Regions from separate parts of the Tatumella ptyseos genome, predicted to be linked through region 2. Evidence: predicted binding sites of a transcription regulator. Region 2 holds the regulator's gene; each other region holds the start of a gene.
The links. Region 2 encodes CRP, which controls carbon source genes, mostly activating them, when cyclic AMP is high. Its sites were predicted from a motif close to ATGTGANNNNNNTCACAT; they were not measured.
Positions count from the first base shown of each region.

Region 1: psiE (phosphate-starvation-inducible protein PsiE) is a predicted target of CRP. The motif match lies at 1,127-1,144, and genes of this name have one in related genera.
Region 3: yrbN (protein YrbN) is a predicted target of CRP. The motif match lies at 1,096-1,113, and genes of this name have one in related genera.
Region 4: rhaB (rhamnulokinase) is a predicted target of CRP. The motif match lies at 1,122-1,139, and genes of this name have one in related genera.

Region 1 is NZ_CP130649.1:311,254-313,464, forward strand. It holds gene pgi (glucose-6-phosphate isomerase) at 1-1,054, shown strand, start outside; gene psiE (phosphate-starvation-inducible protein PsiE) at 1,194-1,613, shown strand; gene ubiC (chorismate lyase) at 1,699-2,211, shown strand, end outside.
Region 2 is NZ_CP130649.1:73,322-75,532, reverse strand. It holds gene QJR74_RS00385 (phosphoribulokinase) at 1-201, shown strand, start outside; gene QJR74_RS00380 (OsmC family protein) at 198-602, opposite strand; gene crp (cAMP-activated global transcriptional regulator CRP) at 891-1,523, shown strand; gene QJR74_RS00370 (YccS/YhfK family putative transporter) at 1,596-2,211, shown strand, end outside.
Region 3 is NZ_CP130649.1:2,776,725-2,778,935, forward strand. It holds gene QJR74_RS13155 (DEAD/DEAH family ATP-dependent RNA helicase) at 1-1,016, opposite strand, end outside; gene yrbN (protein YrbN) at 1,033-1,089, opposite strand; gene nlpI (lipoprotein NlpI) at 1,192-2,076, opposite strand; gene pnp (polyribonucleotide nucleotidyltransferase) at 2,192-2,211, opposite strand, start outside.
Region 4 is NZ_CP130649.1:1,424,808-1,427,018, reverse strand. It holds gene rhaT (L-rhamnose/proton symporter RhaT) at 1-55, shown strand, start outside; partial or broken gene rhaS (HTH-type transcriptional activator RhaS) at 208-1,005, opposite strand; gene rhaB (rhamnulokinase) at 1,286-2,211, shown strand, end outside.

The DNA of each region.
Region 1 (2,211 bases), 240 kb from region 2:
AGAAACGACGCTTTTCCTCGTTGCCTCAAAAACCTTCACCACACAAGAAACCATGACTAACGCCCACAGTGCGCGTGATTGGTTCTTGGCGAAAGCGGGTGACGAGCAGCACGTTGCCAAACACTTTGCCGCGCTCTCCACCAATAGTTCAGCGGTCAGTGAGTTCGGGATTGATACCGATAATATGTTCGAATTTTGGGATTGGGTCGGAGGACGCTATTCGCTCTGGTCTGCAATTGGTCTGTCCATCGCGCTCTCGATTGGTTTTGAACATTTCGAGCAGTTATTATCTGGCGCCCACGCGATGGATAATTACTTCGCCCAAACACCGGCTGAGAAGAACTTGCCGGTGACGCTGGCATTAATTGGCCTGTGGTATAACAACTTCTTTGGTGCCGAAACCGAAGCTATCCTACCTTATGATCAGTATCTTCACCGTTTTGCCGCTTACTTCCAACAAGGTAATATGGAATCGAACGGTAAATATGTTGATCGCGAAGGCAATCCAGTGGACTACCAAACAGGTCCAATCATTTGGGGAGAGCCGGGCACTAATGGTCAACATGCTTTCTATCAGTTGATTCACCAAGGGACTAAAATGATCCCTTGCGACTTTATAGCCCCTGCTGTGACGCATAATCCACTTAGCGACCATCATGATAAGCTGCTTTCTAACTTCTTTGCACAAACCGAAGCGCTTGCTTTTGGGAAATCGAAAGAGGCGGTCGAGAAAGAGTTTGCTGAAGCAGGTAAATCCGCGCAAGAAGTCGCACATATCGTCCCATTCAAAGTGTTTGAAGGTAACCGTCCGACTAACTCTATTCTACTTAAAGAGATCACGCCTTATAGCCTCGGTGCGCTGATTGCGATGTATGAGCATAAAATCTTTACTCAAGGCGCAATACTGAATATCTTCACCTTTGATCAGTGGGGGGTTGAGTTAGGAAAACAACTTGCGAATCGTATCCTGCCGGAATTAAAAGTCGACGATAACATTGAGTCGCATGATAGCTCCACAAATGGACTGATCAACCAATATAAATCTTGGCGTTAAGCTAAGCGAATGTAGTAGTAAAAGCGGCGATGATGCCGCTTTTTTTATTTTTTTAAGAAAAAGCGGAATTTATTGAGATATCTGTCACATTAAAGCATTATTATTTTAGCTCTCCTATAATAAAAAATGAGTAAAAATAATGAATGATCAAATTGTTACACCAAAAACACCACGAGCTATTGCCAATCTTTTACAGTGGATATTGAACATCGGTCTAATCGTTTTAGCCGCCATTTTAGCGGTGTTTCTGGGGAAAGAGACCATCAATTTAGTCAGCGTGCTGTTCCATCGAGGCGAGGAACAATCGGCATATCTATTGATTGAAGGGATTGTTATCTACTTCCTCTATTTCGAGTTTATTGCGTTAATCATCAAATATTTCTTATCAGGTTATCACTTTCCCTTACGCTATTTTATTTATATCGGCATCACCGCGATTGTTAGGTTAATCATCGTTGACCATAAAAACCCAATAGATACGCTGATCTATTCAGCCGCCATTCTCGTTTTAGTCGTGACACTTTGGTTAGCAAATAGCCGCCGACTAAAAAGAGAGTAGTGAGATGACCTTGCGAGTTTGCAGAACATAAATAAATACTCTGTTATGATTAGCGACATTTCCTAGTAAAATTTGGCAGCGTTCCATGCAAAACCTCTCAGTGCAGCAGTTACTGACCCATCAATTCTGTGCACTCAATGAAACTGAATGTTCCAGCGATATTTATTCGTGGCTGGTGGATGAAGCTTCTATGACGGCACGATTGGAAGCGTATTGTCAGAAACTCGAGGTTAATATCGTTAAAGAGGGATTTATTCCTGATAGTGAGCTTACGCCTGAAGAACATGGCCTAGTCGTTGAGCATTCTAAAGCTGAGCGATTTTGGTTACGAGAAGTACAACTTGTTGCGGATGGAGAACCTTGGCTCGCAGGTAGAACGGTGATACCTGAAAGTACTTTACAAGGCCCTGAGGCTTCGTTGATGTTCTTGGGGACTCGGCCGCTTGGTCACTATCTATTTACCTCGTCATCCTTAGATCGGGACTTTTTAACGCCAGGAAGGTTATGTGGATTATGGGCGAGACGTTCCTTGTTACGCCTTGCAGGAAAACCACTTTTACTAACGGAAATATTTTTACCCGCTTCACCACTTTATCCG
Region 2 (2,211 bases):
GTGGTGATCCATCTTCGCGGTGTGGAAGAGATTAACTACCCTTATCTCCTCGCCATGATCCAAGGATCTTTTATCTCCGCCATGAACACCTTGGTAGTCCCCGGCGGAAAAATGGGCTTGGCGATGGAACTTATCTTGACACCAGTCATTAAAAAACTAGCTGAAAAGCGCCAACAGACCTTGTTAACAAGCCAATGCTAAACGATAACTATCTCGTGACTATGGGTGATTTCTACTGCTTGTTCCAACATAAGTGCTACTGAGCAGTATTTTTCCGCGGAAAGGGAAACCGCCCGCTCGACCACTTTATCGGTCAATGTCTTTCCCGTCACAATGAAATGCAGATTAATGTGGGTGAAAAGTCGCGGCGCCTCATCACGGCGAGTTGAGGTTAATTTAACTTCACATCCTAGAACCTCATGGCGACCTTTTTCTAATATCGACACCACATCAATTGCACTACAAGTTCCCGCCGACATTAGGACCATTTCCATTGGGCTCGGTCCTTTTTCGCCGCGATTACCATCCATGACGACTTGGTGCCCTGAAGCCGATTCTGCGACAAAACAAAGCCCATCGACCCACTTTACTTTCGCTTCCACTCCTATGCCTCCGGTTTCAGAATTTGTAAGCTAAGATACTCTGAGGTGGATTAATTCGCAAACCTCTCATTTGGACTCATACAATACAAGACAGTGACGCTAACCTGTGCTAAAAACAGGGAAAGGATTATTTATTTCGTTAATCCCAAGATAAAATACCTCGGAATAGGCTAAGGTACTTTTATCGCCCAATAAAAAAAGAAATGGCACTTGATGCTTTCATAAGGGTCACAAAAGTGGCTCACCCTGGTTTCATCCAGGTTCGATTACAATAGAGGATAGAAGCGAATGGTTCTTGGTAAACCACAAACAGACCCTACATTAGAATGGTTCCTCTCCCATTGCCATATTCATAAGTATCCGTCAAAAAGCACCTTGATCCATCAAGGTGAAAAAGCAGAGACGCTTTATTACATTGTTAAAGGTTCTGTCGCGGTACTGATTAAAGATGAAGAAGGCAAAGAGATGATCCTTTCTTACCTTAATCAGGGCGATTTTATTGGTGAGCTTGGCTTATTTGAAGAAGGACAAGAGCGTAGTGCTTGGGTCAGAGCTAAGTCCGCGTGTGAAGTCGCTGAAATTTCCTACAAAAAATTTCGCCAATTGATACAGGTAAATCCGGAAATTCTTATCCGCCTTTCAGCACAGATGGCACGACGCCTACAGGTCACTTCAGAGAAAGTCGGTAACTTAGCCTTCTTGGACGTCACCGGTCGTATTGCGCAAACTCTGCTGCATCTTGCTCACCAACCCGATGCGATGACGCACCCTGATGGGATGCAAATAAAAATTACCCGTCAAGAAATTGGGCAGATCGTCGGATGTTCACGCGAAACCGTTGGACGCATTCTCAAGATGTTAGAAGATCAAAACCTAATTTCGGCCCATGGTAAAACTATCGTAGTGTACGGCACACGCTAATCGGTGCAGAAGGCAGGGAGCTACCCTGCCTTTTACCGATCACTATCATTCATATAACAAATTGCAGTGGCAATGCTACGTCGACTTATTTATCACCCTGAAGTAAATTATGCTTTCCGCCAAACGTTAGTGCTCTGTCTACCGATCGCACTAGGCTGGCTGTTAGGCGATCTCCACTCAGGCTTACTTTTTTCTTTAGTCCCATCCTGCTGTAATCTGGCTGGATTAGATACTCCACATAAACGCTTTTTTAAACGTCTCGTCGTGGGGGGATTACTTTTCGCCTGCAGCAGCTTTTTGCTTCTTTGGTGTTTAGCGCAGCACTATCCCTTACCGCTCTTTCTATTCGCGTTACCATTAATCATCGGGGTGACGGGGGAGATTAGTCCATTACACGGCCGGCTCTTACCTGCCTCACTGGTGGCAGCTGTGCTGTCGATTAGCCTAGCTGGACGCATGCCGATATGGGGCCCTCCCTTACTCTATCTAGGTGGGACAGTTTGGTATGGCGTGTTCAATTGGGCTTGGTTTAAGTTCTCGCAAGCTCAGCAACTTCGTGAAACACTCAGTTTGCTTTATCGCGAATTGGGAAACTACTGCGAGCATAAATATCACCGTATCTTTAGTGCAGATGACTCTCCCGAAAGCTTACAGGACCTTCTCAAGCGCCAACAGAAAGTGATTGACC
Region 3 (2,211 bases), 510 kb from region 2:
CCCGCACGACCAGTACGGCCAATACGGTGAACGTAAGATTCTGCATCTAATGGGATGTCGTAGTTAACAACTAAGCTAATACGCTCAACGTCTAATCCACGCGCCGCAACATCAGTCGCGATCAGGATATCAAGACGACCATCTTTTAAACGCTCAAGTGTTTGCTCGCGTAATGCTTGGTTCATGTCACCGTTTAACGCTGCGCTGTTATAACCGTTACGCTCTAAGGTTTCAGCCACTTCTAAGGTTGCATTTTTCGTCCGGACGAAAATAATCGCCGCGTCAAAATCTTCCGCTTCTAAGAAACGAACTAATGCATCACTTTTACGACCATAGGCAGTCCAATAAGATTGGCTGATGTCTGGACGTGTAGTTAAGCTCGATTGAATACGAACTTCTTGTGGGTTGTTCATAAAACGACGGGTAATACGACGGATCGCTTCTGGCATCGTGGCCGAGAATAGTGCCGTCTGATGACCTTCTGGGATTTGCGCCATGATGGTTTCAACGTCTTCGATGAAGCCCATACGAAGCATTTCATCCGCTTCGTCCAGCACTAAGCCACGCAGATTTGAGAGATCAAGCGTACCGCGTTTTAAGTGATCAAGTAAACGTCCTGGGGTACCAACAACAATTTGTGGACCTTGACGTAATGCGCGCAGTTGAACGTCATAACGTTGGCCACCGTAAAGAGCCAGAACATTAACGCCACGCATATGTTTTGAGAATTCGTTACATGCTTCACCTACTTGAACTGCCAGCTCACGAGTTGGCGCGAGCACCAGAATTTGTGGCGCTTTTAAAGTAGGATCGATGTTGTTTAGTAATGGCAGTGAAAATGCTGCCGTTTTACCACTTCCGGTTTGGGCCATACCCAATACATCACGGCCAGCTAGCAGGTGTGGAATACACTCGGCTTGAATAGGTGATGGTTTTACGTAACCCAGATCATTCAGTGCAGAAAGAATGGATTCGTTAAGGCCTAGATCGGAAAAAGTGGTTTGAATATCAGTCATGTAGTACAAGTGCCTCTTAGATTGCGGCGGCCAGTCTACATAACTCGTCATGAAAACTTTCAGGTCTTTTCATTGATAAGTGTGAACCGGCTCAAATTAGAAGTTTTTGACAAAAAAACACCCTCATCCCATAAGGATGATGGAAAATTAATTCCTAGATGAAGAGTTTTGTCAGCTATTGCTGGTCAGATTCTGATAAGTCGTCTTGTGCTTGGCCAAGTAGCGCCAGCTCCAACAATGCATATCGGTGCTCAACAAAGTTATTCACATTGTTAGCGACCGTCAGTTTGAATAACGCTTCTGCGTTATCCTTCTCCCCCAGACTTAGGTAATGTTCACCTAAATAGAAGTTGGTTTCACTGAGATGTTCAGCGAGCGAGGTGTTATCCGTAGCATCTTCCTGAAGACTCTGCATCAGCTGCTTTTCGCTGATTTTTCCCAGGTAGAATTCGACTATTTTCCATCCCCATTGATCTCTTTTCGCCGCATTATAACGTTGTTGCAATGCAGACGTTGCTTTGTTGGCATCTAATTTTTCTTCCGCCAAGTAAAGCCATAAACTCCGAAAAGGGTCATTGGGATCGTCGTGATAAAACGCCAGCAGATCATCTTGCGCTAGCTTGTACCGTCCACCATAGTAAAACGCGATGCCACGGTTAAGATGCGCATAATTGTAAGTTGGATCAAGCTCCAGTACAGAATCAAACGCTTCATAGGCAGCATCATAGTTGCCTGCCTGCGTAAGATAAATACCTAAATAATTGAAGACTTCAGGTATATCAGGTCTTATGGACAATGCTTGGGAAAAGTCATTCCGCGCTAATGCCCGCAAACCTAGACTATCATACAACACTCCGCGCTCATATAACAACTGTGCGCGTTCATCTTCTGTCAGTGAACGACTGGCAAGTATTTGTTCCATACGTGCCAGCATCACTTCTTGTTGCAAGGTAGGCTGCAAAGGAACGGCTAATACCTCGTCCTTACGCCAATTTGCGTTGCTACATCCAGCCAGCAACAAAGCTGTCGCAATAAAACCCCAGCGTAAATAAGGCTTCATTCTTCCACTCCCAGGTACCAGCATGCGGATGCAGTCAACAATAAGGTGTCTCAATACTGTGACACCTTAAAAAATAAATCCTGCTTCTATAATGAAGCAGGAAGGTAGACGACGATTATTCTGCGTCAGTCGCTG
Region 4 (2,211 bases), 1.4 Mb from region 2:
CTGTTTTATTATTGTCATTGCAGCAAATATTGTGGGGTTAGGTGTAGCTCTCTAGCCTCTTGTAGCGAGTTATTCATAAACGATAGTATCAACAACGTAAAATCTAACGTTGGAATTTTAAGAGCATAGTTTAACGCTGAGAGCCCACTCTCAGCGGTCTTCAAATAAAAACTTCCTACCTGATCGTTCAAATTCTCAAAAGCGTGTTTAATTAGAAATTTGACGCTCTTTACGAGGCGCGTGACCGAACTCTCGGCTGTAAAGCGTAGAAAAATGGTTACTGTCACCAAATCCACATTGGTAGGCAATATCAGTGATTTTATCTTCACTATGACGAAGTAAATAGCGAGCTTCCAGCAGCCTGAGCTTATTGAGATACCGTTGAGGCGTATCACCTGTTAAATGTTTCAGTTTACGATGTAATGTCCTCAACTAAATTGCAAATTGATCCGCTAAGACTTCCCAATTAATATCATCACTGTAATGATTATGGAGCCAATCCAATAATAAAGCCAAGCGATCATCTTGTTCGCAATGTTGCAAAGAGTTGCGCAGTAATAACAACAGGCGCATAAAAATTTGTTCCTGATAAGCTTGTTTATCAATACTCCACCCATTATCAGTCCGCAGGGCATTCGTCATATTGAGCACCTCGCTCATCACTTTTTGATTAATAAACCAATGTGAACCTGCACAAGGTAGCAGCTCGGTAACGTTATTAAGAAAACGGAAGGAATTAGCATCTCTGTATAAAACATTAGTTAAACACAAATTATTTGTTTGTTCATACAGATGTCTATCATGGCTTCGAATAAAACAAACGCAACCTGAATAAAGCGTCTTAGGCTGCCCATTATAAATATGAATGCCAGATCCTTGTTCCACTATCACAATTTCATCAAAGTCGTGATGATGCTCAGGAAACGCTAATTGAGGTGCTCGAGGCTCTAAAGCAATCGAATATTCCTCATGTGGAAAATAATCTACACTCTGCAATAGTGTCATGCTTCATCCTGTATCGATATTCAGTTAAACAGCCAAATGACATTAATTTATATAATGTATAAATTTTGTTACAAGCTCTACTGCAAGATCCCTCATCTACCAAATAATGCGCAGAAATGTGTTGCTCATCACAGTTGATCTCTGTGCGACGAATTTGTGAGTTATTCCCCATAAACCTTTGTAACGATGCCATGCGCCCTAAGCGGCTGGCAGTAAAAATAAGGTGAGGTTTTTAATGTGACGTTAGTCTGAACCCATAATAGTTTGGGAATGACATGATATGAATGTGCAGAATATCGTTGCAGTCGATTTAGGGGCATCCAGTGGCCGAGTCATGCTTGGACAGTGGCAATCATCCAACCAGCATCTGGCATTACGAGAAATAAGACGTTTTTCAAATAAACGCCATAACCACGGTGGTTATGACTGTTGGGACTTAGAAGACCTTTATCAGCACATTCTTCAAGGACTGCATCAATTAACATCAGAGGGGATCACCCCAGATAGTATAGGGATCGACACTTGGGGAGTAGATTTTGTTCTGCTTGATAAATTCGGCAAGCGAGTGGGTGAGACAGTAAGTTATCGTGACAAACGGACAGAGGGTGTCATGGAACGTGCTATCGCCCAATTTGGACAAGAGGATATCTTTCAACGCACTGGTATTCAATTTCTCCCTTTTAATACTCTATATCAGTGTCGTGCACTTCACGAGCAACAGTCTGAGTGGCTTAAAGATACGCAACACATATTAATGATCCCTGACTATTTACATTATCGTCTAACGGGAAAAATGAATTGTGAATATACCAATGCCACTACTACCCAACTTTGGAATATCAGCACAGGAGAGTGGGATAAGGGTTTGTGTCAATGGGCAGGTATTGATCCCCAATGGTTAGGTAAACCTACCTCACCAGGTAACACTATTGGTCATTGGAATAATTCAGAAGGATTGGCCATTCCCGTAATAGCTGTCGCCACCCATGATACAGCTAGTGCCGTGCTCGCTACGCCATTGGACAGTGAGGAGGATGCATATTTAAGTTCTGGAACATGGTCATTGATGGGGGTCGAGTACCATCATCCGTTCCTTAATACTGCAGCCATGGAAGCAAACATTACTAATGAGGGGGGTGCCGAAGGTTTTCGTGTCCTCAAAAATATAATGGGGCTGTGGTTATTACAAAAACTATGTCAGGAGCA